One region of the Streptomyces sp. NPDC008313 genome, then DNA from elsewhere that is predicted to be linked to it. Evidence: riboswitches for the same ligand, from Rfam matches in the RefSeq annotation. Region 1 holds a riboswitch; the other holds the start of a gene.
What was found. A riboswitch is a leader RNA that binds a small molecule or an ion and turns the genes downstream of it on or off. The one in region 1 is predicted to bind glycine.
Positions count from the first base shown of each region.

Region 1 (14,551 bases):
CACTCGTCAAGAACTACTTCGGCGACGGCGAAGAGCTCAACATGGAGCTCACCTATGCCAATGAGGAGAAGCCACTCGGTACCGCCGGGAGCGTGAAGAACGCCGAGGACGCGCTGAAGGACGACACGTTCCTCGTGATCTCCGGCGATGCCCTGACCGACTTCGATCTCACCGACCTCATCAATTTCCACAAGGAAAAGGGCGGGCTCGTCACCGTCTGCCTGACGCGCGTACCGAACCCTCTGGAATTCGGCATCACCATCGTCGACGAGGAGGGAAAGGTCGAGCGCTTCCTCGAGAAGCCGACCTGGGGCCAGGTCTTCTCCGACACGGTGAACACGGGCATCTACGTCATGGAGCCCGAGGTCTTCGACTACGTCGAGGCCGATGTCTCCGTCGACTGGTCCGGAGACGTCTTTCCTCAGCTGATGAAGGAAGGCAAGCCGATCTACGGCTATGTCGCCGAGGGCTACTGGGAGGACGTCGGCACTCACGAGAGCTACGTCAAGGCGCAGGCCGACGTCCTCGAGGGCAGGGTCGACGTCGAACTCGACGGCTTCGAGATCTCACCCGGCGTCTGGGTCGCCGAAGGCGCGGAGGTGCACCCCGACGCCGTGCTTCGAGGACCCCTGTACATCGGGGACTACGCCAAGGTCGAGGCCGGAGTCGAGATACGAGAGCACACGGTCGTGGGCTCGAACGTCGTGGTGAAGTCCGGAGCGTTCCTCCACAAGGCCGTCCTGCACGACAACGTCTACATCGGCCAGCACAGCAACCTCAGGGGCTGTGTCATCGGGAAGAACACCGACATCATGCGGGCCGCCCGCATCGAGGACGGTGCCGTCATCGGGGACGAGTGCCTGGTCGGTGAAGAATCGATCGTCCAGGGCAACGTACGGGTCTATCCGTTCAAGACCATCGAGGCCGGCGCCTTCGTCAACACCTCTGTGATCTGGGAATCACGCGGTCAGGCGCATCTCTTCGGCGCCCGCGGGGTCTCCGGGATCCTGAACGTGGAGATCACTCCGGAGCTCGCGGTACGGCTCGCGGGAGCGTATGCCACGACCCTGAAGAAGGGGTCCACCGTCACGACGGCGCGTGACCACTCGCGAGGCGCCCGTGCGCTGAAGCGGGCGGTGATCTCGGCGCTGCAGGCCAGCGCCATCGACGTACGCGACCTGGAGAACGTGCCGCTTCCGGTGGCCAGACAGCAGACCGCCCGCGGCAGCGCCGGCGGCATCATGATCCGGACGACGCCCGGTGTGCCGGACTCCGTCGACATCATGTTCTTCGACGGCGGAGGAGCCGACCTGTCGCAGGGCAGCCAGCGGAAGCTGGACCGGGTGTTCGCGCGGCAGGAGTACCGCAGGGCGTTCCCGGGTGAGATCGGTGACCTGCACTTCCCGGCCAGCGTCTTCGACTCGTACACGGGCTCGCTGCTGAGAAACGTCGACACCACGGGCATCGCGGAGTCCGGGCTGAAGGTGGTCGTGGACGCCTCGAACGGCAGCGCCGGGCTTGTGCTGCCCAGCCTGCTCGGGAAGCTCGGAGTCGACTCCCTGACCATCAATCCCGGTCTCGACGAGTCCCGGCCGACGGAGACGGTGGACGCGCGGCGCTCGGGCCTCGTACGGCTCGGTGAGATCGTCGCGTCGGCGCGGGCCGCGTTCGGTGTGCGGTTCGACCCGGTCGGTGAGCGGCTGTCCCTCGTGGACGAGAAGGGCCGGATCGTCGAGGACGACCGCGCGCTGCTCGTCATGCTCGACCTGGTGGCCGCCGAGCGGCGCAGTGGACGGGTCGCTCTGCCGGTGACGACCACGCGGATCGCCGAACAGGTGGCCGCCTATCACGGGACCCAGGTCGACTGGACGACGACGTCACCCGACGATCTGACGCGGGTCGGGCGCGACGAGTCGACGATCTTCGGTGGTGACGGCCGGGGCGGCTTCATCATCCCGGAGTTCAGCTCCGTGTTCGACGGCGCGGCGGCGTTCGTGCGGCTGATCGGACTGGTGGCGCGTACACAGCTCACGCTCAGCCAGATCGACGCGCGGATTCCCCGTGCGCATGTGCTGAAGCGCGATCTGGCGACTCCCTGGGCCGTCAAGGGGCTCGTGATGCGGCGCGTCGTCGAGGCGGCCGGTGACCGGCACGTGGACACGACCGACGGAGTGCGGGTCGTGGAGGCGGACGGGCGCTGGGTCATGGTGCTGCCCGACCCCGCCGAGGCCGTCACCCATCTGTGGGCCGAGGGACCGGACGACGCCTCCGCCCAGGAGCTGCTCGACGAGTGGTCGGCCGTCGTCGACAGCGCAGGGCGTTGAACCGGCCTGGCTGAAGCCCCGCACCGACGTGCCGGACAAGTGGCCCCAAGGGGGCCTGTCCGGCACGTCGGTGGGGCCATTCGGAGGTAGCGCGCACGACGTGCGACGATGTGCGGCATGCCGCAGCAGCCCCCCGTTCGGAGCAGCCCCACGCGCCCCCCGCGTCCGGACGCCTCCATGTCGCTGCTCACCAACGTCATGGACCACAGCCTCGACGACGGTTACGCCGAGGCCGCCGCCCGCAGGAGGGCCGAGGGCACGGCCGGGATGCCGAAGACGGCCAGGGCGAAGCTGGGCCTCGCCGCCGGTCTCGTGGTCGCGGCCCTGGTGGTCACGCTCGGGGCGGCGAACGCGCGGATCGCGGCTCCCGTGGTCGCCAAGGAGCGCGAGGAGCTCATCGACCGCATCGAGAGCGAGACGGCGGCGGCGGACAAGCTCGAGGGCCGTGTCGACACCCTGCGTGACGACGTCGGCGCACGGCAGCGCGAAGCGCTGAAGAAGGACGGGGACGGCGGCCGGACCGATCTGGTGGGCATTCTGTCGGGGGCCGTCGAAGTGCACGGCCCCGGTGTCGAGCTCGTCGTGGACGACGCCAAGGAGGCCGACGAGGGCGGGGACGGGGATCCCCGGGAAACCTCCGGCTTCTCGGACACCGGCCGTGTCCGCGACCGTGACATGCAGCGCGTCGTCAACGGGCTGTGGGAGTCGGGCGCCGAGGCCGTGTCGATCAACGGCCAGCGGCTGACGGCACTGTCGGCGATCCGGGCCGCGGGCGACGCGATACTGGTCGACAACAAGCCGCTGGTGCCGCCCTACACGGTGCTCGCGGTGGGGGACGGCCAGAAGCTGCGCACCAGGTTCCAGAACACCGCCGACGGGCAGTACCTGGCGGCCCTGCACGAGAACTTCCGGATCAGGACCAGCATCACCGCCCGGGACGACGTCCGGCTGCCCGCGGCACCGAGTGTGATCGTACGCATAGCAGAACCGAGCACAGAGAAGGGCACATCGTGATCGCCGTACTGGGCCTCGTCGTGGGAGTCGTGGCCGGCCTCTTGGTCCGGCCCGAGGTTCCGGCAGTGGTGGAGCCTTATCTGCCGATCGCCGTCGTCGCGGCACTCGACGCCGTGTTCGGAGGGCTGCGCGCCATGCTCGACGGCATCTTCGACGACAAGGTCTTCGTGGTGTCCTTCCTGTCCAACGTGGTCGTGGCCGCGCTGATCGTCTTCCTGGGCGACAAGCTGGGTGTCGGCGCCCAGCTGTCCACGGGTGTGGTGGTCGTCCTGGGCATCCGCATCTTCTCCAACGCCGCGGCGATCCGTCGGCACGTGTTCCGGGCGTGAGGCCGATGAGCGACGAGAACGACAACGAGAGCGCCGGCAGCCCTCTGCGCAGGGAACTGCCGGAGGAGGTCCGGGCCCCGGCTGCCGAACCGGGCGCGGCGGACGGCCCCGGGCCGTCCGGTGCCCCGGAACCGGCCGGTGCCGGTGGGGCGGGGTCCGGGCTGACCGGACGCCAGCGGCTCGTGAAGGGGCTGTGGCCACCGCGGGTGACCCGCGCCCAACTCATCGTGGCACTGCTGCTGTTCGGCCTCGGTTTCGGGCTCGCGGTCCAGGTGGCCTCGAACAGTGACAGCGGCAGCGCCCTGCGTGGCGCCCGCCAGGAGGATCTCGTCCGCATCCTCGATGAACTCGACGACCGCACACAGCGTCTTGAAGACGAGAAGCAAGGCCTTGAGGACCAGCGCGCCGAGCTGGAGAACAGCTCGGACCAGGCCGAGGAGGCGCGCAAGCAGACGGTCGAGAAGGAGAAGCAACTCGGCATTCTGGCGGGCACGGTGGCGGCCCAGGGCCCGGGGATCACAGTGACGATCGACGACACGAAGGGGACGGTCGAGGCGGACATGCTGCTCGACGCGATCCAGGAGCTGCGTGCGGCCGGTGCCGAGGCGATCCAGGTGAACGGCGTGCGAGTGGTCGCCGACACGTTCCTGACGGATTCGGGCGGCCGGGTGAAGGTCGACGGGAACAAGATCAGCCAGCCGTACCGTTTCAAGGTCATCGGCAAGCCGCAGGACCTGGAGCCGGCGCTCAACATCCCCGGGGGTGTGGTGCAGACTCTGGAGAAGGAGCAGGCCACCGTCACGGTGGAGCGGTCGACGAAGATCGTTGTGGACGCCTTGCGAGCCGCGGAGCGGCCTGACTACGCTCGGTCGTCCTCCCAGTGAACGCGGGGTGCATGGGGGTTGCCCGGCTAGGGCAGGAGGTTGCGGGGGGTCGGCGCACCGAATGGGTGGTGCGTGGTGGAAACTGTCTGGTGGATACGGACGTTGTGAGGGTGTCCGGGTCGACCGGTGTGGTCATTCAGGGTTCGTCCTGCCCCACGGGCGGGTCTGTTTCGGTCAAGGGGAATCGCCCGTGAAGTTGTTTGCGAAGTTGTTCGGCAAGAGCGCACGAGAGGGCAGCGACAACGCTACGGCCCGCCATCGCGCCCCGCGTCAGGGAGACGTGGAGGGGCAGGGCGGCGAGCGTCCGCTGTTCCGGGACCAGGTGGCGGGTCCGGGCGGTGACCTGCCCGGTGGACAGGGCGCGCCGTCTGTTGACCCTGCCCAGTCCGGCCGCATAGGTTTCGGGGAACCGTCAACCTCAAGTACGGGTGGAGGGTTTGCCCCCGACCCGTACGCGTCCCATGCCCCTGGTGGGCAGCCGCGGCAGGAGGATCCGTCCATGTCGGTCCTGGTGTGTACGAGGTGCGGTAACCGCAACGCGCAGGCCAGCCGGTTCTGCTCCAACTGCGGAGCGCCGTTGCGGGCCGGTGCGACCCCCGAGCGTCCGTCCGAGACGACGTCCACGATCTCCATCTCGGGCCTGGAGGCCTACGACGCCGAGGCGACGGGCCAGACGCCGTCGCCCGCGCTCTCGCCGGAGGCCCAGGCCGCCGTCGACGCGCTGCCGATCGGCTCGGCTCTGCTGGTGGTGCGCCGCGGTCCCAACTCGGGCAGCCGGTTCCTGCTGGACGGCGAGCTGACCACGGCGGGGCGCCATCCGCAGAGCGACATCTTCCTGGACGACGTGACCGTGTCGCGGCGCCATGTGGAGTTCCGCCGCGGTGCGGACGGGGCCTTCACGGTCGCCGACGTCGGCAGCCTCAACGGTACGTACGTCAACCGGGAGCGGATCGACTCGGTTCCGCTGTCGAACGGCGACGAGGTGCAGATCGGCAAGTACCGGCTGGTGTTCTACGCGAGCCAGCGCGGCATCTGACCCGTCCGGATCTCCGTCCGGGGGACCCCCAGGGAAGGTCCATGCTTCATACACCGAGCGGCGGTGCCGGAAGCGGTACCGCCGCCGCGGACAGTGGGCTGATGAGCATCGGCACGGTGCTGGGCGTGCTGCGCGACGAGTTCCCCGAAGTGACGATCTCCAAGATCCGCTTCCTGGAGTCGGAGCAACTCGTCGAGCCGCGGCGGACCGCCTCGGGCTACCGCAAGTTCAGTTCCCAGGACGTCGAGCGCCTCGCCCTCGTCCTGAGGATGCAGCGGGACCACTATCTGCCGTTGAAGGTGATCCGCGAGCACCTGGACGCGCTGGAGCGTGGTGAGCCGGTGCGGCTGCCGCCCCTGGGGCGCAGGAGCGACGGGAGCGCCGGCGAACCGCTGGAGGGATCCGAGGAGCCGACCGCGGCGCGTGTGGGCCGTGACGAGCTGCTCGCCGCCGCCGAGATCGGCGAACCGGAACTCGCCGAGTGGGAGTCGTACGGGCTCATCAGCCCGTTGCCGGACGGCGCCTACGACGCGGAGGCGGTCACCGTCGCCGCGCTCGTCGTGGAGCTGGGGCGGTTCGGGATCGAGCCGCGCCACCTGCGGGTGATGAAGGCGGCCGCCGACCGGGAGGCGGGGCTCGTCGACCAGGTCGTGGCCCCTCTGCGGCGCCATCGCAATCCGCAGACCAGGGCACACGCGGAGGCCCGCACGAAGGAGCTTGCCGGACTCGCGGTGAAACTGCACGCCGCGCTGGTGCAGACGGCCCTGGGGGTGCGGCTGCCGTGACCCGGCGCACTCGCCGGACTGCGGATCGTCCACCCGTTCTGTGCCCGACTACCCAAACGTCCCGAGCACGGCCTAGGGTTGCTGTGTGAACGAGCTCGATGTCGTAGGTGTCCGGGTCGAGATGCCCTCCAACCAACCGATCGTGCTCCTGCGTGAAGTGGGAGGCGACCGCTACCTCCCCATCTGGATCGGACCGGGGGAGGCCACGGCGATCGCTTTCGCACAGCAGGGCATGGCACCCCCGCGGCCGCTGACCCACGACCTGTTCAAGGACGTGCTGGAGGCCGTCGGTCAGGAACTCACCGAAGTGCGCATCACGGATCTGCGTGAGGGCGTCTTCTACGCGGAGCTGGTGTTCGCCAGCGGAGTTGAGGTGAGCGCGCGGCCGTCCGACGCCATAGCGCTGGCGCTGCGCACCGGGACGCCGATCTTCGGCAGTGACGGTGTGCTCGACGACGCCGGTATCGCGATCCCGGACGAGCAGGAGGACGAGGTGGAGAAGTTCCGCGAGTTCCTCGACCAGATCTCGCCCGAGGACTTCGGCACCAACAGCCAGTGAGCGTCGTCCCGCCGGCGACGTGACGTTCGGCACGGCGGACCACAACCGGCCACCCTTTCCCCGCCTGAGCGCTGGGGAAACCACCCCTAGGGTGATTATCACTCGGCGTGCCGAGTGTGGCGATCGTTGACGCACCCCGGGTGACTGCCTACGGTCGAGAAGGCAGGTCAAGGACGGAGGTCGGCGTGAGAAGCAGCGGCGACGGTACGGCTGGGAGCGCCCCCGGACTGGATCCGGGGGAGGGCGGTCCGTACCCTCCCTCAAGCTCTCGGCTCCGCTCGAGCAGGGGGTACGCGCACCACGGCAGCGCTGCCGATCACGTTCCGCAGCGGCCGACGGCAGTGCCCGGCGGGGGCGAGGACACCTCCGAGAAGGTGGGGTACCGAGGCCCGACGGCGTGCGCGGCGGCCGGCATCACCTACCGGCAGCTCGACTACTGGGCCCGCACCGGCCTCGTCGAACCGAGCGTGCGGTCGGCCTGCGGGTCGGGGACGCAGCGGCTGTACAGCTTCCGCGACGTCGTCGTCCTCAAGATCGTCAAGCGGCTGCTGGACACCGGGGTGTCACTGCAGAACATCCGCACCACCGTCCAGCATCTGCGCGGGAGAGTTCTGCGTGATCTGGAGCGGATGACGCTGATGAGCGACGGAGCGACGGTCTACGAGTGCTCGTCGTCCGATGAGGTGCACGCCCTGCTGCAGGGCGGTCAGGGTGTGTTCGGGATCGCCGTGGGCGTGGTCTGGCGGGACGTCGAGGGCGCCCTGTCGCACCTGCACTCGGAGCGCGTGGACACCGGCGAGACGCTGGTCGGGAACAATCCCATGGACGAGCTGGCGCGGCGGCGCAACCGCGCCGTCTGACGCCCGGAGGACCGCACGACGGCCCCGGCTTCCCCGGCCGCCACGGCGGCGGGAGCCGGGGCCGTTGTCAGTGGTGTAGGGCAGCATCGGACCTGTGAGAACCGCGCCCACGATCATGCACCTCGACATGGATGCCTTCTTCGCGGCGGCGGAGCAGGCGTCCAAGCCGAGCCTGCGCGGGAAAGCGGTGGTCGTCGGCGGGCTCGGCCCGCGTGGCGTGGTGGCGACCGCGTCGTACGAGGCACGGGTGTTCGGGGTGCACTCGGCGATGCCGATGGCCCAGGCCCGCCGTCTGGCACCGAACGCGGCGTATCTGGTGCCTCGCTTCGGGCTCTACCGCGAGATCAGCGAGCAGGTGATGGGGCTGCTGAGAGAGCTCTCCCCGCTGGTGGAGCCGTTGAGCCTGGACGAAGCGTTCGTGGACCTGGAGGCCGGAGGGAGCGCCTGGGACGCCGCCTCGGCGCGGCTGGCCGGAGCGAAGCTCCGCGCGGACATCCGCGCGGTGACGGGGCTGACCGGCTCGGTGGGGCTCGCCGCCTCCAAGATGCTCGCGAAGATCGGCTCCGAGCAGGCGAAACCGGACGGCCTCGTCCTGATAGAGCCGGGGACCGAGCGCGCGCTGCTCGGTCCGATGTCCGTGCGCACCCTGCCGGGCGTCGGGCCCGCGACGGGGGACCATCTGCGGCGGGGCGGCATCACCACCGTCGAGGAGATCGCCGAGGCGGGCGAGGACGAGCTGGTGCGGCTGGTGGGGAAGGCCCACGGGCACGCCCTGTACGCGATGGCGCTCGCCCAGGACGAGCGGCCCGTGGTGGCGGAGCGGGACAGCAAGTCCGTGTCGGTGGAGGACACCTACGACGTCGACATCCACGACCGTGTGCGGGTCCGCGTGGAGGTGCAGCGGCTCGCGGACCGGTGCGTGGGGCGGCTGCGGGGCACGGGACGGTCGGGACGGACCGTGGTGCTCAAGGTGCGGCGGTACGACTTCTCCACGCTGACCCGTTCGGAGACGCTGAGGGGACCGACGGACGATCCGGCGGTGGTGCGGGAGGCTGCCGCGCGGCTGCTGGAGGCGGTGGACACGACCGGGGGCGTGCGGCTGCTCGGGGTCGGCGTCACGGGGCTGGCCGACTACACGCAGGAGGACCTGTTCGCGCAGGCCGCTGCGGCGGAGGAGCGTGCCGGGGCCGAGAAGGACGCGGGGAGCGAACCGGTCGGTGACGCCCCGGCCGCGGGGCCGGCCGGGGCACCGGCGGAGCCGGCCGAGCGGAGATGGCCCGCGGGTCACGATGTGCGCCACGCGGAGTGGGGGCACGGGTGGGTGCAGGGCAGCGGGGTCGGGCGGGTCACGGTCCGCTTCGAGACGCCGTACTCGGCGCCCGGCCGTGTGCGGACGTTCCGGACGGACGACCCTCAGCTGGAGCCGGCGGATCCGTTGCCGCTGGTGGACCCGGCCGCCGCCGCCGAGCCCGGCCCCGCGACGGCGCGGCCCGCGGACCGGGCCGCGGACCAGGCCGCGGATCAGGTCTCGCCGCTGCCCGCCAGCCGACCGAAGTCGCGGTCCGGCGGGGGAGGGGAGGCGACGTCCAGCCCGTAGTGGTGGTAGAGCTGGAGCTCCTGCTCGGGTGAGAGATGGCGGCCCACACCGAAGTCGGGGGCGTCCTTGATCAGGGCCCGGTCGAAGGGAATGCGCAACGCGCCCTCGACCAGCTCGCTCGGCTCCAGCGGCACGAAGGCGTCCCTGCTGAACAGACCGGTCCGTATCGCCGCCCACTCCGGGGCGCCGGTCGCGTCGTCGAGGTAGACCTCGTCGATCGTGCCGATCTTGGTGCCGTTGCGGTCGAACGCCCTGCGGCCGATCAGGCTCCGCGGATCGATGTCGGTCTGCACGGTCCCTCCACAAGGTCGCCCGTCGTCACTGCGTCACTGCGTGCATCGTGCCTAGTCACTACAAAAGGGCACATCCCGTGAGGCGGCCACTCGAGGACTCGTGCTCCCTCCCCGCTGGTAGGCTGGCGATGGCCGCTGACCCCGTGCGGGAGAGTCCTCCGGAAGACACCGGAGGCGCCGAAGGAGCAAATCCTCCCCGGAATCTCTCAGGCTCACGTACCGCATGGACGAGGTCACTCTGGAAAGCAGAGCGGGTGTCGACGGCTTCCGCTCTCACCGACGGTGAAAACCGGCACGCCCCAGGGCGGACCGGTGAAGCTCTCAGGTTGATATGACAGAGGGGGAGGCCGTCGGGGTACCCGTGCCGTGGTGCCCCTCGAAGGTCGTATCGACCAGGAGGCCTCCTCAATGACCGCCAGTCGCATTCCGCTCTCCGAGCTCGAACAGGGAATCCCCTTCGAGCAGCGTCACATAGGCCCCGACTCCGAGGCCCGGGCGAAGATGCTCGCGCAGGTCGGTTACGGCTCGCTCGACGAGCTGACGGCCGCCGCGGTGCCGGACGTCATCAAGAACGCCGACGCCCTGGACCTGCCCGGTGCGCGCACGGAGGCCGAGGTGCTCGCCGAACTGCGCGAGCTCGCCGACCGCAACGAGGTCCTCGGCTCCATGATCGGGCTCGGCTACTACGGGACCTTCACGCCCCCGGTGATCCTGCGCAACGTCATGGAGAACCCGGCCTGGTACACGGCGTACACGCCCTACCAGCCGGAGATCTCGCAGGGCCGCCTGGAGGCGCTGCTGAACTTCCAGACCGTCGTCGCCGAGCTGACCGGCCTGCCGACCTCGGGCGCCTCGCTGCTCGACGAGGGCACCGCGGCCGCCGAGGCCATGGCGCTGTCCCGGCGGATGGGCAAGAACAAGAAGGGCCTCTTCCTCGTCGACGCGGACGCCCTGCCCCAGACGATCGCGGTGATACAGACCCGCGCGGAGCCGGCCGGTGTCGAGGTCGTCGTCGCCGACCTCAGCGACGGGATCCCGGCGGGGATCGCCGAGCGTGAGATCAACGGTGTGCTGGTCCAGTACCCCGGTGCCTCCGGTGCCGTACGCGACCTGAAGCCCCTCGTCGACCAGGCGCACGAGCTCGGCGCGGTCGTCACCGTCGCCGCCGACCTGCTCGCGCTCACGCTGCTGACCTCGCCCGGCGAGCTCGGCGCCGACATCGCGGTCGGCACGACGCAGCGCTTCGGCGTCCCGATGGGCTTCGGCGGCCCGCACGCCGGATACATGGCGGTCCGCGAGACCTTCGCGCGCAGTCTTCCGGGCCGGCTGGTGGGCGTCTCCGTCGACGTGGACGGCAACAAGGCCTACCGCCTCGCCCTGCAGACCCGTGAGCAGCACATCCGGCGCGAGAAGGCCACCAGCAACATCTGCACCGCGCAGGTGCTGCTCGCCGTCATGGCCGGCATGTACGCCGTCTACCACGGCCCCGAGGGACTGCGCACGATCGCTCGCCGCACCCACCGCTACGCCACCGTCCTCGCCGAGGGGCTGCGGGCCGGCGGGGCCGAGGTGGTGCACGGCGCCTACTTCGACACGCTGACCGTTCGGGTGCCCGGCAAGGCCGCCGAGATCGTCGCCGCCGCGCGCCGGGGCGGGGTCAACCTCCACCTCGCCGACGCCGGCCACGTGTCGATCGCCTGTGACGAGACGACCACGCGGGCGCGGCTGACCGCCGTCTGGGACGCGTTCGGCGTCGACGGCGACATCGAGGCGCTGGACGGGGCGGCGGCGGACGCGCTGCCCGCGGCGCTGCTGCGGACCGACGAGTACCTCACCCACCCGGTCTTCCACCAGTACCGCTCCGAGACGGCGATGCTGCGCTACCTGCGCAGGCTCTCCGACCGGGACTACGCGCTCGACCGCGGCATGATCCCGCTGGGCTCCTGCACGATGAAGCTCAACGCGACCACCGAGATGGAGCCGGTCACCTGGCCCGAGTTCGGCTCGCTGCACCCCTTCGCGCCCGCCGAGCAGGCCCAGGGCTACCTCACGCTCATCCGTGAGCTGGAGGAGCGCCTCGCCGAGGTCACCGGCTACGACAACGTGTCGCTGCAGCCCAACGCCGGTTCGCAGGGCGAGCTGGCCGGTCTTCTCGCCGTCCGCGGGTACCACCGCGCGAACGGCGACGAACAGCGCACCGTCTGCCTGATCCCGTCCTCGGCGCACGGGACGAACGCCGCGAGCGCCGTGATGGCCGGGATGAAGGTCGTCGTCGTGAAGACCGCGGACGACGGCGAGATCGACGTCGAGGACCTGCGGGCCAAGATCGAGCGGCACCGCGACGAGCTCGCCGTGCTGATGATCACGTACCCCTCGACGCACGGTGTCTTCGAGGAGCACGTCGCCGACATCTGCGCCCAGGTGCACGAGGTGGGCGGCCAGGTCTACGTCGACGGCGCCAACCTGAACGCGCTGGTCGGCCTCGCCAAGCCGGGCCACTTCGGCGGCGACGTCTCCCACCTGAACCTGCACAAGACCTTCTGCATCCCGCACGGCGGCGGCGGCCCGGGTGTCGGCCCGGTCGGTGTCCGCGCCCACCTCGCCCCGTACCTGCCGAACCACCCGCTGCAGCCCGCCGCCGGGCCGGAGACGGGCGTCGGCCCGATCTCGGCCGCGCCGTGGGGTTCCGCGGGGATCCTGCCGATCTCGTGGGCGTACGTGCGTCTCATGGGCGGCGAGGGCCTCAAGCGGGCCACGCAGGTGGCCGTGCTGTCGGCGAACTACGTCGCCAAGCGCCTGGAGCCGCACTACCCGGTGCTCTACACGGGCCCCGGCGGGCTGGTGGCGCACGAGTGCATCATCGACCTGCGCCCGCTCTCCAAGGCGACCGGCGTCAGCGTCGACGACATCGCCAAGCGCCTGATCGACTACGGCTTCCACGCGCCGACCATGTCGTTCCCGGTGGCCGGCACCCTGATGATCGAGCCGACCGAGTCCGAGGACCTCGGTGAGCTCGACCGGTTCTGCGACGCGATGATCGCGATCCGTGCCGAGATCGAGAGGGTCGGCGCGGGCGAGTGGCCGGCGGACGACAACCCGCTGCGGAACGCGCCGCACACCGCGGCGTCGCTGGGCGGCGAGTGGACGCACGCCTACAGCCGCGAGGACGCCGTCTTCCCGGCCGGGGTCTCGGCCGCCGACAAGTACTGGCCGCCGGTGCGCCGCATCGACCAGGCCTTCGGCGACCGGAACCTGGTCTGTTCCTGCCCGCCGCTGGACGCTTACGACGAGTAGTCGCGTACGGACATGCGTCGGGGCCGGTTCGGAGGAGTGTCTCCGGGCCGGCCCCTCGTCTGTCAGGGCGGCCGCGGCCGCCCTCGGTGGTGAGTGGTGCGCGGACGGCTCAGGCCGCCGTCATCACCGTGTCGGCGCCCAGCGGACGGTGCGGGGCGATGATCTGCCCGTCCGGCAGGAGCTCACCGGTGTCCTCGAAGATCAGAACGCCGTTGCACAGCAGGCTCCAGCCCTGCTCCGGGTGGTGTGCCACGAGGACAGCGGCTTCCCGGTCGGCGGAGTCGGCTGAGGGACACGGTGGTTGGTGCTGGCACATGGGTGGGATCTCTCGCTGGGTGGTGATGTGAGTGATGGCTGTGGTGTCTGTCCTGCGGCTTGATGTACTCATGCCGCCCCCCGTTTGTGTGTGTGGTCAGGACCCAGTGTTGCCCTACGGGCGTCAATCCGCAGGGATTTGGCAGCAGCGCTTCTCACAGGTTGATGACGCGTCACCCACGCGGACGGTTCAGTGCAACTGCACTGTCCCTTCGGGTGGTTCGGCGTGGCCGTATGGGACTGGTCCGGGCGCCGGCGTGCCCCGCGGCCGGCGGGCGGCGGCGGGGCACGGGTGTGCGGCGGCGGGGGTGCGGTGCGGGCCGGGTGTCAGGCGGGCGAGCTGAGCAGGGGCGCGGGGGTGAGCCGCAGCGTCAGGACCGGCAGCAGGTCGGCGACACGGTGCGGACGGTGGGAGGCGATGCCCGGAGGCGCCGGGGCGAGCGGCACCAGGAGGTCCGTGGCGGCGGGATGGCCGGTGTCCCCGTCCGCCGTGAGGTCGCCGTGCAGCCAGAGCGTGAGCATGTAGAGCTCGGGTACGGACAGCAGACGGGCCTGGTAGGGCTGCTGCACGCTCTCCGCCTGACGCAGGGCGCGCTCGGTCGCGGCGATGTACGGCCCCTCGAAGAAGCGGGAGAAGGCCCAGCCGTCGGGCGTCAGCACGGTCTCCGCGGCGGCCACCGCGCGGTCGCCCGAGCGGATGAGGAAGCGCCATCCGGCCAGCCGGGTGGTCGGCGTCCCCGCCGGAGTGGCCTGGTCCAGGACGTGGACCGGCAGGGGGAGATCGGGCGTGCAGGGTCCCTGTGCGGTCCGCAGGGAGGGTGTGCGGGCCTCACTGACCGCGGTGGGGGAACCGAGAGCGGTGAGGACGGTGCGGAGGGCGGGCGCGGGAGCCGGCGGGACAAGCAGGGGCATGGTGGATCGCCTCTCAATTCGACAGGCACAGTGGCGCGAGGGCGGGGGCGGACGGCGCTGTCAGCTCTCGAGGTCAGAGGTGGCGGGGCCGGACCCTGCCATCAAGGTGATGCCTGCCGCACGTCGACTCGACGCCAGGACCCACGACCGCGAGCGCCAACTCTCTGCCTCGTTCGGCAAGTTTATACGACAGGTGTTCACATGGTGTTTCAGCTACCCGTCGTCAATATGAAGAACAAGGCGTTATCAGGTCGGCAAAACGAAGGGTTTCATCCCGATTCCGGACGGGTACTCGGCGATGACCTCGGAATATGCCGCCGATGCGGTCGGCCGATTGTCGTCGGCGTTT
Region 1 covers NZ_JBIBFR010000011.1:1,179-15,729, forward strand. Annotated here, with positions in the region: gene ACFY93_RS16215 (sugar phosphate nucleotidyltransferase) at 1-2,324, shown strand, start outside; gene ACFY93_RS16220 (DUF881 domain-containing protein) at 2,433-3,338, shown strand; gene ACFY93_RS16225 (small basic family protein) at 3,335-3,667, shown strand; gene ACFY93_RS16230 (DUF881 domain-containing protein) at 3,673-4,551, shown strand; gene ACFY93_RS16235 (FHA domain-containing protein) at 4,613-5,587, shown strand; gene ACFY93_RS16240 (MerR family transcriptional regulator) at 5,629-6,372, shown strand; gene ACFY93_RS16245 (bifunctional nuclease family protein) at 6,458-6,931, shown strand; gene ACFY93_RS16250 (MerR family transcriptional regulator) at 7,117-7,791, shown strand; gene ACFY93_RS16255 (DNA polymerase IV) at 7,886-9,388, shown strand; gene ACFY93_RS16260 (PRC-barrel domain-containing protein) at 9,313-9,681, opposite strand; glycine riboswitch at 9,818-9,913, shown strand; gene gcvP (aminomethyl-transferring glycine dehydrogenase) at 10,090-12,975, shown strand; gene ACFY93_RS16270 (DUF5999 family protein) at 13,085-13,291, opposite strand; gene ACFY93_RS16275 (hypothetical protein) at 13,618-14,202, opposite strand; gene ACFY93_RS16280 (hypothetical protein) at 14,449-14,551, opposite strand, start outside.

Region 2 (14,551 bases), on a different contig from region 1:
AGCGGGTCGCCCTCGCCATCGCCCGCAGCGAGCCGACCTCGACCATACGGACCGCGGTGGCCAGCAGCACGCCGGCGAGCGCGGCCAGCGGGATCTTCGAGACGAGCGGCGCGGCGGCGAAGACGATGACGGCCAGGACCACGGCGTGGGAGAGCGCCGCCAGCCGGGACCCGGCGCCGGTACGGACGTTGACCGCGGTGCGCGCGATGGCGCCGGTCGCGGGCACCCCGCCGAACAGCGGCGCCGCGATGTTGGCCAGCCCCTGCCCGAACAGCTCGCGGTCCGGGTCGTGGATCTGGCCCACCGTCATGCCGTCGGCCACCGAGGCCGACAGCAGGGACTCCAGGGCGGCCAGCGCCGCCACCGCGATCGCCGGGGCGAGCAGCGAGCCGAGCGTGCCCGGGTCGAGGAAGCCGAGCGACGGCGCGGGCAGGCCGGACGGCAGGGCGCCGATCGGCTTCGCCGCGTCCAGCCCCGCGGCCTGCGCCACGACGGTCGCGCCGGTCACCGCGACGATGGAGAAGGGGATCGTGGGCCGCCACCTGGCGCCGATCAGCATGACGGCGGCGACCGCCAGGGCGAAGGCGGCGGCGGTCCAGTTCGGGTTCTTCGCGAACTCCTCCAGCGCCCGCCAGGTGACGATCAGCACGCGGTCGCCGTCCGGCTTGGGCACCCCGAGCGCGTTCGGGACCTGCTGCAGTCCGATCACGCAGGCGATGCCGAGCGTGAAGCCCTCCACCACCGGCGCGGGCACGTACTGCATGTACGTGCCCGCCCTCAGCAGGGCAAGCGCGACGAGCAGCACACCCGCCATCAGCCCCACCGTGAGCACCCCGGACGGCCCGTGCTCGGCGACGATCGGCACCAGCACCACGGTCATCGCGCCCGTCGGGCCGGACACCTGCAGATTCGAACCGCCGAAGACCGCGGCGAGCGCGCCGGCCACGACGGCGGTGGCCAGCCCGGCCTCGGCGCCGAGCCCGGAGGAGACGCCGAAACCGAGTGCGAGCGGTAGCGCGACGACCGCCACCGTGAGGCCGGCCAGCAGGTCCCGGCGCGGGTCGCGACGTGCTTCCAGCAGATCGGTACCGCTGGGCAGCAATGCGATGAGCCGGGCCCTCACTCGGCCGAGCGGGATTCTCATCGCGCGGTGACCTCGGCATCCCGCAGCTCGGCCAGCAGCTCGTTCCGCCCGGCCAGCATCTCGGTGAGGATGCGGCGCGCGGCCCGCATGAGGTCGGCGACGTCCCCACTGGCGAGTGCGTAGACCACCGTCGAGCCCTCGCGCCGGGAAGTGACGATGCCCGACCGGCGCAGCACCGCGAGCTGCTGCGACAGGCCGGAGGGCTCCACCTCGATGGCGGCCAGAAGATCTCGTACCGGCATCGGTCCGTCCTGCAGCAGCTCCAGCACCCGTATCCGCACGGGATGTCCCAGCATCCGGAAGAACTCGGCCTTGGCCTGATACAGCGGAACCGACACGACCCCTCGACTTCCCACTTCGGACGCCCGCCCCCGGGGGGTGGCAGGTGCTGTGCCCGCGGCTACCTACGGGCACAGCGAACTAAGCATCTAACCAATTGCGAAGTTTTGCAATTCGGCATCCGACGACTGGAAAGAAGATCTCACCCAGGGGCGGGGCGGTGGGCCGGAGGGGAAGCGGGGACCGGTCGGAGGAAGCCGGCCGCCGGTCGTGGGTCAGGCCTTTTTGACCACGCCGGACTTGAGCTGCATCGCTCCGAACCCGTCGACCTTGCAGTCGATGTCGTGGCCGTCGGCCCCGTCGACCAGCCGGATGTTGCGGACCTTGGTCCCGGCCTTGATCCCCGAGGGGCTTCCCTTCACCTTGAGCGTCTTGACGACCGTCACCGTGTCGCCGTCACTCAGCACGTTGCCGACAGCGTCCTTGACGACCCGCTCTCCGGCGGCGTCGGCACTCTGCGCGCTGCTCTCTCCGGGCACCCATTCGTGCCCGCACTCCGGGCACACCGCGAGGGCGTTCATCCCGTAGGTGTACTCACAGGAGCACTTCGGACAGGGAGGAAGATTCTCGGTCATCCGGTCAGCGTAACGTCCTTCGGCCTCTGTCCCGACGCGACCACTTCCCGCCGCCTGAGCAGGGAAGGCCCTGACAGCGCCGAAGAAGGGAACGCGCTGGTCAGGGCCTACTTCCTCAGCACTCGATGATGTTCACCGCGAGCCCGCCCCGGGCGGTCTCCTTGTACTTGACGCTCATGTCGGCGCCGGTCTCCTTCATCGTCTTGATGACCTTGTCGAGGGACACCTTGTGGGAGCCGTCGCCGCGCATGGACATCTTCGCGGCGGTGACGGCCTTCACGGCGGCCATGCCGTTGCGCTCGATGCAGGGGATCTGGACGAGGCCGCCCACCGGGTCGCAGGTGAGGCCCAGGTTGTGCTCCATGCCGATCTCGGCGGCGTTCTCCACCTGCTCGGGGCTGCCGCCGAGGACCTCGGCGAGGGCGCCGGCCGCCATCGAGCAGGCCGAGCCGACCTCTCCCTGGCAGCCGACCTCGGCGCCGGAGATGGACGCGTTCTCCTTGAAGAGCATGCCGATGGCGCCCGCGGCGAGCAGGAACCGGATCACGCCCTCCTCGTCGGCGCCCGGCACGAAGTTGACGTAGTAGTGCAGGACCGCCGGGATGATGCCGGCCGCGCCGTTGGTGGGGGCGGTGACGACCCGGCCGCCCGCCGCGTTCTCCTCGTTCACCGCCATCGCGTAGAGCGTGATCCACTCCATGGCGTGGGCCAGCGGCTCGCCCTCGGCGCGCAGCTGGCGGGCGGAGACGGCGGCGCGGCGGCGGACCTTCAGGCCGCCGGGCAGGATGCCCTCGCGCGACATGCCGCGCGACACGCACGCCTGCATCACCCGCCAGATCTCCAGGAGGCCCTCGCGGATCTCCTCCTCGGTGCGCCAGGCCCGCTCGTTCTCCAGCATCAGCGCGGAGATCGACAGACCCGTCTCCCGGGTCAGGCGCAGCAGCTCGTCGCCCGTGCGGAAGGGGTACTTCAGGACCGTGTCGTCGAGCTTGATCCGGTCGGCGCCCACCGCTTCCTCGTCGACGACGAAACCGCCGCCCACCGAGTAGTAGGTCTTCTCCAGCAGCGTCTCGCCGGCGGCGTCGTACGCGAGGAGCGTCATGCCGTTGGCGTGGTAGGGCAGGGCCTTGCGGCGGTGCAGGATCAGGTCGTCGTCGAAGGAGAAGTCGATCTCGTGGGAGCCGAGGAGGCTGAGGCGGCTGTGGGCGCGGATCGACTCGACGCGCTGGTCGGCCCCCTCGACGTCGACGGTCCGGGGAGACTCGCCCTCCAGGCCGAGCAGCACCGCCTTCGGGGTGCCGTGCCCGTGGCCGGTCGCGCCCAGGGAGCCGTACAGCTCGGCGCGTATGGAGGCGGTCGGGGTCAGCAGGTCCTCGTTGCGCAGCCGGTGGGCGAACATGCGCGCGGCACGCATCGGGCCCACCGTATGGGAGCTGGACGGGCCGATGCCGATCGAGAACAGGTCGAAGACCGAGATGGCCACGGGGTGACTCCTAAGGGTTTCGGCCGACGCCGTTGTCGGCCGGTGGTGCGGAGGGCGGTGCGGGGAACGGGGGTGCGGGGACGGGACCGGGCCGGGGCGGTACACGCCACGGGGCACCACGCTCACCTCCCAGTGTGCGCGGTGCCCCGGATGCCCGGACGGGCGCGCGGCGCGCGGCCCGTGACGGGTGGTACGTACGGAAGGGTACGCGACCGTACCCGTTCGTACGAAATCACGGTGATCGCATGAAATGCGACATGACCGTGACCGCCCGCCCGGAACTACTTCAGGCCGGGGTACAGCGGGTGCTTGTCCGCCAGGGCCGAGACCCGGGCCTTGAGCGCGTCCGCGTCGTACGACGGCTTCAGCGCCTCGGCGATGATGTCCGCGACCTCGGCGAAGTCCTCGGTCCGGAATCCGCGCGTCGCCAGGGCGGGCGTGCCGATGCGCAGCCCGGAGGTGACCATCGGGGGACGCGGGTCGTTCGGGATCGCGTTCCGGTTGACGGTGATGCCGACCTCGTGGAGACGGTCCTCGGCCTGCTGTCCGTCCAGCTCGGAGTTCCGCAGGTCGACCAGGACCAGGTGCACGTCCGTGCCGCCGGACAGCACGTCCACGCCCACGGCCCGCACGTCGTCCCGGACCAGGCGCTCGGCCAGGATGCGGGCGCCGTCCAGTGTGCGCTGCTGGCGCTCGCGGAAGTCGTCGGTGGCGGCGACCTTGAAGGACACGGCCTTCGCGGCGATCACGTGCTCCAGCGGTCCGCCCTGCTGACCGGGGAAGACGGCGGAGTTGATCTTCTTGGCCAGCTCGGCCGTCGAGAGGATCACGCCGCCGCGCGGGCCGCCCAGCGTCTTGTGCGTCGTGGTGGTGACCACGTGGGCGTGCGGCACCGGGTTCGGGTGCAGACCCGCGGCGACCAGGCCGGCGAAGTGGGCCATGTCGACCATCAGGTACGCGCCGACCTCGTCCGCGACGCGGCGGAACGCGGCGAAGTCCAGCTGACGCGGGTACGCCGACCAGCCGGCCACGATCAGCTTCGGCTTCGACTCCTTGGCGAGCTTCTCGACCTCGGCCATGTCGACCTGGCCGGACTTCTCGTCCACGTGGTAGGCGACCACGTTGTACAGCTTGCCGGAGAAGTTGATCTTCATGCCGTGGGTCAGGTGCCCGCCGTGGGCGAGGTTCAGACCCATGATCGTGTCGCCGGGCTTCAGCAGCGCGAACATCGCCGCCGCGTTGGCCTGGGCGCCCGAGTGCGGCTGCACGTTGGCGTGCTCGGCGCCGAACAGCGCCTTCACCCGGTCGATCGCGATCTGCTCGACCACGTCGACGTGCTCGCAGCCGCCGTAGTAGCGGCGGCCGGGGTAGCCCTCGGCGTACTTGTTGGTGAGGACCGAGCCCTGGGCCTCCATGACCGCCACCGGAGCGAAGTTCTCCGAGGCGATCATCTCCAGGGTGGACTGCTGGCGGTGCAGCTCGGCGTCGACGGCGGCGGCGACGTCCGGGTCCAGCTCGTGCAGGGATGTGTTGAGAAGCGACATCAGTCGGAAGTCCTTAGAAGCCGGAGACTAGGAGCCGGAGAACTCGGAGTACTCGTCCGCGGAGAGCAGGTCCTTCGGCTCCTCCGAGACGCGCACCTTGAACAGCCAGCCGCCCTCGAAGGGCGCGGAGTTCACCAGCGACGGGTCGTTGACCACGTCCTCGTTGATCTCGGTGACCTCACCGTCGACCGGTGCGTACAGGTCGCTGACGGACTTGGTCGACTCCAGCTCGCCGCAGGTCTCGCCCGCGGTCACCGTGTCACCGACCTCCGGGAGCTGGGCGTAGACGACGTCACCGAGCGCGTTGGCCGCGAACTCCGTGATGCCGACCGTCGAGACGCCGTCCTCGGCGACCGACACCCACTCGTGCTCCTTGCTGTAGCGCAGCTGCTGGGGGTTGCTCATGGCCTGGATTCTCCTGTACGCGGTGGAGTGATGACGAACGGGGGACTGGTGACAAAGGGGTGAAAGCCGGGGAGTGGGCGCCTTCCGGCATGGCCGGAAACACCTCCCGCGGACCCGTGCGGGCCGATTGCGGCCGCCGGCCCCGGGAGCGGGCCGGGTGCCGCCGGGATCACTTCCGGCGCTTGTAGAAGGGCAGCGCCACGACCTCGTACGGCTCGTGGGTACCCCGGATGTCCACACCGACCCCGGCCGTGCCCGGCGCGGAGTGCGCGGCGTCGACGTACGCCATCGCGATCGGCCGGCCGAGCGTCGGCGACGGCGCTCCGGACGTGACCTCGCCGACCACCGTGCCGCCGATGACGACCTGGTACCCGGCGCGCGGGACGCGGCGGCCCTCGGCCACCAGCCCGACGAGCACCCGCGGAGGGTTCTCCGCGGCCCGCTCGGCGGCCTTCGCGAGCGCCTCGCGGCCCACGAAGTCGCCCTCCTTCTCGAACTTCACGACCCGGCCGAGACCGGCGTCGAACGGGGTGAGCGACGTCGTCAGCTCGTGCCCGTACAGCGGCATGCCGGCCTCCAGGCGCAGCGTGTCGCGGCACGACAGCCCGCAGGGGACCAGGCCGGCCCCGGCGCCCGCCTCGGTCAGCGCCTCCCACAGCCGCACGGCGTCACCGGGCGCGACGAACAGCTCGAAGCCGTCCTCGCCGGTGTAGCCGGTGCGGGCGATCAGGGCGGGGACGCCCGCGACCGTGCCGGGCAGGCCCGCGTAGTACTTCAGGCCGTCCAGGTCGGCGTCGGTCAGCGACTTCAGGATGCCGGGGGACTCGGGCCCCTGGACCGCGATCAGGGAGTACGCGTCGCGGTCGTCGCGCACCTCGGCGTCGAAGCCCTCGGCACGCTCGGTCAGCGCGTCCAGCACCGTCTGCGCGTTCGAGGCGTTGGCGACGACCATGAAGTGAGAGGACCCGGCCTCGGTCTCGGCGAGCCGGTAGACGATCAGGTCGTCGAGGATGCCGCCGTCGGCGCGGCAGATCATGGTGTAGCGGGCGCGGCCGACACCGACCGAGCCGATGTTGCCGACCAGCGCGAAGTTCAGCAGGGCGGCGGCGTCCGGGCCGGTCACGGTGATCTCGCCCATGTGCGACAGGTCGAAGAGACCGGCCCTGGTGCGGACGGCGAGGTGCTCGTCGCGCTCGCTGCCGTACCGCAGCGGCATGTCCCAGCCGGCGAAGTCGGTCATCGTCGCACCCAGCGAACGGTGCAGGGCGTCGAGTGCCGTGCGGCGGGGCACGGGTACAGAGGGATCGGAACTGCTCATCGGTGGGGCTCCCAAGGCATGACGGCAAGGCAGGACGGCGAGGCTGTCCTCCCCATCTGTCATCGGAACCTGAGAGGTTCACCACGACCCGGCGAACCGGTGGTCATGACTTGCACCTTGGGTGGGGCCACCGCTGGGCGGCCCGCTTTTCAGATGTGCCTCGCCCGCGCGGTATCGGGGCCTGAGAGATTCAAGGGAGGGACTTGCTCCTTCGGCGCCCCGGGGGATCACTGACGATCACCGGGAACTCTCCCGCGCGGATTCAAGCGGCCGGTATGCAGTTGGCGCGCACATCATTGCACGCGCCCCCGGTGTCCTGTAACCAGCCTGTGGCAGGACACGGACGGAAACAGGAGGCCAGGCCCATTACCTTTTCTTTACACTCGATGGGGACGGGACTTTGGACCCGAGGGGGAGGACGATCACGGTGAAGAGGACCACGTCGTACGCGACGGCTTCGGGCCTCGCAGTGCCCGAGGCGGCCCGGGGCGCCGCGCTGCCCGAGCGGACCGCCCCCGTCACCCGGGCGTGCGGTCCCCTCCCGACGGCCGTCGTCCGCGACCTCAGGCAGCGCTCCGGGCGCAGCCCGCACGGGCTGTACTTCGGCGCCCACGACATCGTCGCCGTCACCGGGCTCCCCGGCAGCGGCAAGTCGACCCTGATGCGCCGGGCCGTACGAGGCGTCGGCATCGACTCCCAGGACACCCGCGACCGCTGGGACGGCCGCGCCCCGCGGTTCCTCCCGTACGCCGTCTACCGCCCGCTCGTCCGCCTCGCGCACTACGCCGGCCTGCGCCGGGCGCTGCGCCGCGGCACGGCCGTCGTCGTGCACGACTGCGGCACTCAGGCCTGGGTGCGCCGCTGGCTGGCCCGCGAGGCCCGCCGCCGGGGCGGCGCGCTGCACCTGCTCCTCCTCGACGTCACCCCGGACGCCGCACTCCGGGGCCAGCGCGAGCGCGGCCGGGGCGTGACCCGGTACGCGTTCGCACGGCACCGCGGCGCCTGGGCGCGGCTGCTGCGCTCCGTCGAGAAGGGCGACCTGCCGGACGGCTGCGGCTCGGCCGTCCTCATCGACCGGGCGGCGGCGGACGTACTGCGCCGGATCGAGTTCGGCGGCACCCGTTAGGGTTTCCAGCCGCACCAGGCGTACAGCGGTCCCGAGCAGGTGGTAGGCAGATGGACATCCCGGCACAGGCACACCCCCGTCCGCACGGCGGATGGCCCGGCAACGAACTGGAGGAGGTGCTGTCCGCCTCCCTCGGCGTCCCCTCGGCGGGCGCCCGGATCGTGGAGGTCCTCGGCCGCAGCCTCCTCTGGATCCCGCTGCCGGCCGGCGGGGGCCCGCACAGCGGCCCCCTCGACCTTCCCACGATGGAGATCGAGGGCCAGGCGTACGTGCCCGTCTTCAGCTCCGAGGAGCAGTTCCGCGGCGTCGCGGGCAGCCACATGTCGTTCACCGTCGCGCCCGCCGTCGAGTTCGCGCGCGGACTGCCCCCGCAGGTCGGCCTGGCCGTGAACCCGGACGGCGTGGTCGGCGTGCCGCTGCCGCCGCCCGCCGTCGCCGAGCTGTGCCGGGCCGGGCGCACCCCGCTGGACGGGCCCGCGAGCGGCGGCCGGGTCGTCCTGTCCGAACCGGACTGGCAGGACGACCCGGTGGACTTCCTGTCCGCCGCCTCCGCCGAGTTCGAGACCACCGGGACCGTGCTGAGCGCCCGCCGCTGCCTGGCCTCCGTCGAGGGCGCCGACCCCGTGCTGTTCATCGGCGTCGAGCTGTCCTCCTGGGAGGCCGGCGTCCGCACGCTCCCGCTGGACGCCCTCGGCCGGGCGCTGGGCCGCGTCCCGGTCGACCGCCCGGTGAACATGGTCTTCCTCGACGCCGCCCAGGACCCGGTCGGCGACTGGATGCGGGCCCAGGTGCGCCCCTTCTACCAGCGGCAGTACTGACGTGCCGGGGCGGCCGCTTCGGGCACACCCGCCCGGGGCCACACGGACGTGCGACACCGCGCGTCAAGTTGCTGTCAGGATCGACGCTTAAGCTGGTTCCATGTCCTGGTCGAGGTGTTGACGGAAAGTCGATACGGGGTCCGGTGACACCAGGGCATATGGGGTGGGTTCACGTGATTTCTTCTCCGAGGGGCGGTTGAGGGTGAGCGCGTCGGGCACGGCCGCGGCCGGTCAGGTCGAGCACATGCTGCGCCAGGTGACGCCCGGGCGTTACGACGCCTACGAGGCGCTCCTGCGGGCGCTCGCGACCCCGTCGGCGGGCCAGGTCTGGATGCTGCTCTGGCACGGCCAGGCCGGCTCACCCGACGCCCAGTACGGGCACATGGACGTCGAGGGCCTCGGGTACGCCCCCTGCGTCACCTCCGCCCAGGAGCTCTCGGCCAGCGGCTGGAGCCGCTCGTACGAGGTGGTCGACGGCCTCGACGTCGCCCGCACCCTCTACCCCGACCACTACGGCCTCTGGCTGAACCCGCACGCCCCCGGCGGCGGGGTCGGCATCCCCTGGCTGGACCTGCGCCGGATCGCCGAGGGCATGGAGCGCCAGCCCGCGGGCCCGCTCAGGCTCTCCGAACCCGGCATCGAGATCCCGCAGTTCTACGCCCTGCTCACGCAGAACGCGCACCGCACCCCCGCCGTGCGCACGCTGCGCCGCGCCTGGGTGCAGCCCGCGCTCGGCGCGCCGTACCTGGCCATCGGGCTCGACGTGTACGAGACGTCCCCGGCCGCCGTCGACTCCGTGCGGGGGATGATGCAGCAGTCCATCGGCGCCGTCCCGGACGGGCTGCCCGTGTCGACCGTCGCGATGTCCGACGAGTACGACCCGGTGGCGATGTGGCTCCGGGCCCACGCGCGACCCTTCTACGACCGTGAGGCGCACGGCTCCCCGGTGCAGGCCCCGGCGGCCGGCGGTTACGGATACCCGCAGCCGCGGGCCTACTGACCCGGCTCCCGAAGCACCGGCCGCACGCCGGTGACCTGCGCTTCCGCGGGGACAACGACAGCATGTCCGAATCGGGCGCGATGAGCGGTAAAAGGGGCCTAGTGCCTGGTTGGGCACCGATTGCCCGTGTCCGCCCCCCGTTACCCGCCGTCCGGATAACGGAACCCTGCAGACAGCATCACGTTTACGCATCCATTCCCCGTCAAGTCTGGCAACAGATCGCCAACGCGTTGAAGACTCCCGCAACAAGGGGTTGTTCGCCCCTGTGTACGACGGACTGATCACGCCGCTACAGCGGCATGTGTGGGCCGGCTACCGCCGGTTGAGAGGGGTCCCTGCCAGATGACGGCACCACTGCACGAGCCGACCGCGGAAGCGGCTCCGAGCCCGGCCGAGGAAGCGGCGGTCAGCACCGCCGACGCGAAGGCGGTTCAGGGGCGTTCACTCGGCCGGATCGCCTGGGAGCGCCTCAAGCGGGACAAGCTCGCCCTGAGCGGCGGCGTCGTCGTGCTCGTGCTGATCCTGATCGCGATCCTCGCTCCGGTGATCGCGAACCTGATCGGCCAGGACCCCGAGTCGCACCACGAGGAACTGATCGACCCGCTGTTCTCGACGCCCACGGGCTCCCTGGGCGGCATCAGCGGCGACCACCTTTTCGGTGTCGAACCGGTCAGCGGCCGCGACGTGTTCGCCCGCATCATCTACGGTGCCCGGGTCTCGCTCCTGGTCGGCTTCCTGTCCGCCCTGGTCGCCGTCGTCCTCGGTACCGTCCTCGGAATCCTGGCCGGCTTCTTCGGCGGCTGGATCGACGCGCTGATCAGCCGGGTGATGGACGGTCTGCTCGCCTTCCCGCAGCTGCTCTTCATCATCGCGCTGGTGTCCGTCATGCCGAACGAGATGCTGGGCCTCACCGGCACCGGCGTCCGTCTGTTCGTGATGATCCTGGTGATCGGCTTCTTCGGTTGGCCCTATGTCGGCCGCGTGGTCCGCGGCCAGACTCTCTCGCTGCGCGAGCGCGAGTACGTGGAGGCGGCGCGCAGCCTGGGCGCCGGGCGGTTCTACATCCTGTTCAAGGAACTGCTGCCCAACCTGATCGCGCCCATCATCGTGTACGCGACGATGATGATCCCCACGAACATCCTCACCGAGGCCGCGCTCAGCTTCCTGGGCGTGGGCGTCAAGCCCCCCACGGCGTCCTGGGGCCAGATGCTGTCCTCGGCGATCGACTACTACTCCTCGGACCCCATGTACATGGTGATCCCGGGTGTGGCGATCTTCGTCACCGTGCTCGCCTTCAATCTCTTCGGTGACGGCGTGCGTGACGCGCTGGACCCGAAGGCTTCCCGCTGAACTGCCGTACCCCCAGGGCTGGTGTACTCATCCGCCGGCCGTTTCCATCATTTCGGAGGATCCGAGATCGTGACTACCCAACGCGCCACAAGGCGCCGTAAGCAGGCTGTGGCCGCCGCTGCCGTGGTCGCGGCATTGCTGTCCACGGCGGCGTGCGGCGGCGACGACAAGGGCGACGGCGGTTCGAAGAACGGCGCGGCCGGCTTCAACGCCGCGAACAACAAGGTCGCCAACGCGTCTGCCAAGAAGGGCGGCGAGCTGAAGTTCGCCGGTACGCAGGACGCCGACTCGTGGGACACCACGCGCGGCTACTACGGCTTCGCGTGGAACTTCATGCGCTACTACAGCCGCACGCTCGTCACGGGCAAGGCCGAGGCCGGCCCCGCGGGAGCCGAGATCACCCCGGACCTCGCCACCGGCCTCGCCAAGGTCACGGACGACGGCAAGACCTACACGTACACCCTGCGTGACGACGTGACCTGGGAGGACGGCAAGCCCGTCACCTCCAAGGACATCAAGTACGGCATCGAGCGCCAGTGGGCGCAGGACGTCCTCGCCGGCGGTCCGGTCTACCTGAAGGACATCCTCGACCCCAAGGGCGAGTACAAGGGCCCCTACAAGGACAAGTCCAAGGACCACCTCGGTCTGAAGGCCATCCAGACGCCCGACGACAAGACCATCGTCTTCAAGCTCCCGAAGGCGAACTCGGACTTCGAGGACATGCTCGCGCTGGCCTCGGCCTCGCCGGTCCGCCAGGACAAGGACACCAAGTCCAAGTACGGTCTGCACCCGTTCTCCTCGGGCCCGTACAAGTTCCAGTCCTACAGCCCGGGCAAGGAACTCAAGCTGGTCCGCAACACCGAGTGGAAGCAGTCCTCGGACCCGGTCCGCAAGGCGCTGCCGGACAAGATCTCGATCAAGTTCTTCACCAACGCCAACGACCTGGACCAGCGCCTGCTCGCCGGCGACTACGACCTGGACCTCGCGCAGACCGGTCTCTCGCCGCAGGGCCGCACCACCGCCCTGAAGCAGCACAAGGGCAACCTGGACAACCCGGTCTCCGGCTACATCCGGTACGCGGTCTTCCCGCAGACGGTCAAGCCGTTCGACAACGAGCACTGCCGCAAGGCCGTGATCTACGGGGCCGACCACAAGTCCCTGCAGACCGCCCGCGGTGGCCCGGTCGCCGGTGGTGACATCGGCACCAACATGCTCCCGCCGTCCGTCCCGGGCTCCGAGGGCCAGAAGTACGACCCGTACGGCATCGCCAAGAACGACGGCGCCGCCAACATCGCCAAGGCCAAGGAAGAGCTCAAGGCCTGCGGCAAGCCGAGCGGCTTCAAGACCACCATCGCGGTCCGCAACAACAAGCCCGTCGAGGTGGCCACGGCCGAGTCGATGCAGGCCTCGCTGAAGAAGATCGGCGTCGACGCCCAGATCGACCAGTACGACGGTGCGCAGACCGCCGGCATCATCGGCAGCCCTTCCAACGTGAAGAAGAAGGACTACGGCATCATCATCATGGGCTGGGGTCCGGACTTCCCGACCGTCCAGGGCTTCGGTCTCCCGCTGTGGTCCGGCAAGTACATCCTGGACAGCGGTAACAACAACTTCGCGATGATCGACGACAAGACCATCAACGGTCTCTTCGACGACTACGTGAACGAGCTGGACGATACGAAGAAGACCCAGCTCGCCACCGAGATCAACCACAAGGTCATGGAGGGCGGTTACTACCTGCCCTTCACCTTCGAGAAGTTGCTCAACTTCCGTTCGAACCGGCTGACCAACGTCTACACGACCGACAACTACAGCGGTCAGTACGACTTCCTCAACCTCGGCGTGAAGTAAACCCGACCGGCGCACCCGCCATAAGGCACGAAAGGCAGGTGAAGGCCGGAGCGGTGTGAATCGTGGGCCACCGGAAGACCTCCGGTGGCCCACGGTCCCGCCGCCGGGCCGAGAGCAGTGCTCGCTTACCTCATCAGGCGGCTCTTCGCTGCCATAGTGATGCTGGTGGCCATCATCCTGGTGGTCTTCTGCATCTTCTTCCTCGTCCCGCGGTGGGCGGGCGTCGACCCGGCCACGATGTTCGTGGGCAAGCAGGCCGACCCGCAAGCCATCGAGGGTGTGCGGCAGAAGCTCGGACTGGACGAACCGATCTTCGTTCAGGTCTGGGAGTTCTTCAAGGGCATCTTCGCCGGCCGGACATACTCCTCCGGTGGTGACGTCGTCAACTGCTCGGCGCCCTGCTTCGGCTACTCCTTCCGCAGCGAGCAGGCCATCTGGCCGCAGATCACCGACCGTTTCCCGGTCACCCTGGCGCTCGCGCTGGGCGCCGCCCTGCTGTGGCTGGTCTTCGGTGTCGCGGCGGGTGTGCTCTCCGCGCTCAAGCGCGGCACTCTCTGGGACCGCGGTGCGATGGTCGTCGCCCTTGCCGGCGTCTCCCTCCCCATCTACTTCACGGGTCTGCTGTCCCTGGCGATCTTCGCGTACGGCAGTGGGCTCGAACTGTTCGACGCGCAGTACGTTCCGCTGGAGGACAGCTTCACCGGCTGGCTCGGCGGCATGATCCTCCCGTGGGTCACGCTCGCCTTCCTCTACGCGGCGATGTACGCCCGCATCACCCGCGCCACCATGATGGAGGTGCTGGGCGAGGACTACATCCGTACCGCCCGGGCCAAGGGCCTCACGGAACCGGTCGTCATCGGCAAGCACGCCATGCGCTCCACGATGACGCCGATCCTCACCATGCTCGGTATGGACCTCGGCGCCCTCATCGGCGGCGCGATCCTCACCGAGACCACCTTCAGCCTCCCCGGACTCGGCGCGGCCGTGCTCCAGGGCATCCGTGAGAAGGACCTGCCCATCATTCTGGGCGTCACCCTGATCACGTCGCTCGCGGTGATCGTCGCCAACCTCGTCGTGGACATCCTGTACGCCGTGATCGACCCCCGAGTGAGGCTCGCATGACCGAACTCAGCAAGAGCGGAGCAGCGGTCGGCGAGCCCGTCAAGAGCTCGCACACCCCCTCCGCCTTCCTCGAAGTCCGCGACCTGAAGGTCCACTTCCCGACCGACGACGGCCTGGTCAAGTCCGTCGACGGGCTGAACTTCACGCTGGAGAAGGGCAAGACCCTCGGCATCGTGGGCGAGTCCGGCTCCGGCAAGTCGGTGACCTCGCTCGGCATCATGGGCCTGCACACCGCCGGCCAGTACGGGAAGCGCAAGGCGCAGATATCCGGCGAGATCTGGCTGGACGGCACCGAACTGCTGTCCGCCGACCCCGACCACGTGCGCAAGCTGCGTGGCCGCGAGATGGCGATGATCTTCCAGGATCCGCTGTCGGCCCTGCACCCGTACTACACGATCGGTCAGCAGATCGTGGAGGCCTACCGGGTCCACCACGACGTCGACAAGAAGACCGCGAAGCGCCGCGCCGTGGAGATG
Region 2 covers NZ_JBIBFR010000030.1:25,651-40,201, forward strand. Annotated here, with positions in the region: gene ACFY93_RS30515 (SulP family inorganic anion transporter) at 1-1,144, opposite strand, end outside; gene ACFY93_RS30520 (metalloregulator ArsR/SmtB family transcription factor) at 1,141-1,482, opposite strand; gene ACFY93_RS30525 (zinc ribbon domain-containing protein YjdM) at 1,699-2,058, opposite strand; gene ACFY93_RS30530 (L-serine ammonia-lyase) at 2,174-3,541, opposite strand; gene glyA (serine hydroxymethyltransferase) at 3,823-5,085, opposite strand; gene gcvH (glycine cleavage system protein GcvH) at 5,113-5,490, opposite strand; gene gcvT (glycine cleavage system aminomethyltransferase GcvT) at 5,660-6,808, opposite strand; glycine riboswitch at 6,968-7,073, opposite strand; gene ACFY93_RS30550 (AAA family ATPase) at 7,230-7,934, shown strand; gene ACFY93_RS30555 (enhanced serine sensitivity protein SseB C-terminal domain-containing protein) at 7,985-8,752, shown strand; gene ACFY93_RS30560 (enhanced serine sensitivity protein SseB C-terminal domain-containing protein) at 8,955-9,752, shown strand; gene ACFY93_RS30565 (ABC transporter permease subunit) at 10,095-11,102, shown strand; gene ACFY93_RS30570 (ABC transporter substrate-binding protein) at 11,172-12,953, shown strand; gene ACFY93_RS30575 (ABC transporter permease subunit) at 13,071-14,075, shown strand; gene ACFY93_RS30580 (oligopeptide/dipeptide ABC transporter ATP-binding protein) at 14,072-14,551, shown strand, end outside.
Region 2: it holds a riboswitch for glycine, as region 1 does, so the genes downstream of both, gcvT (glycine cleavage system aminomethyltransferase GcvT) here and gcvP (aminomethyl-transferring glycine dehydrogenase) in region 1, are expected to answer to the same signal.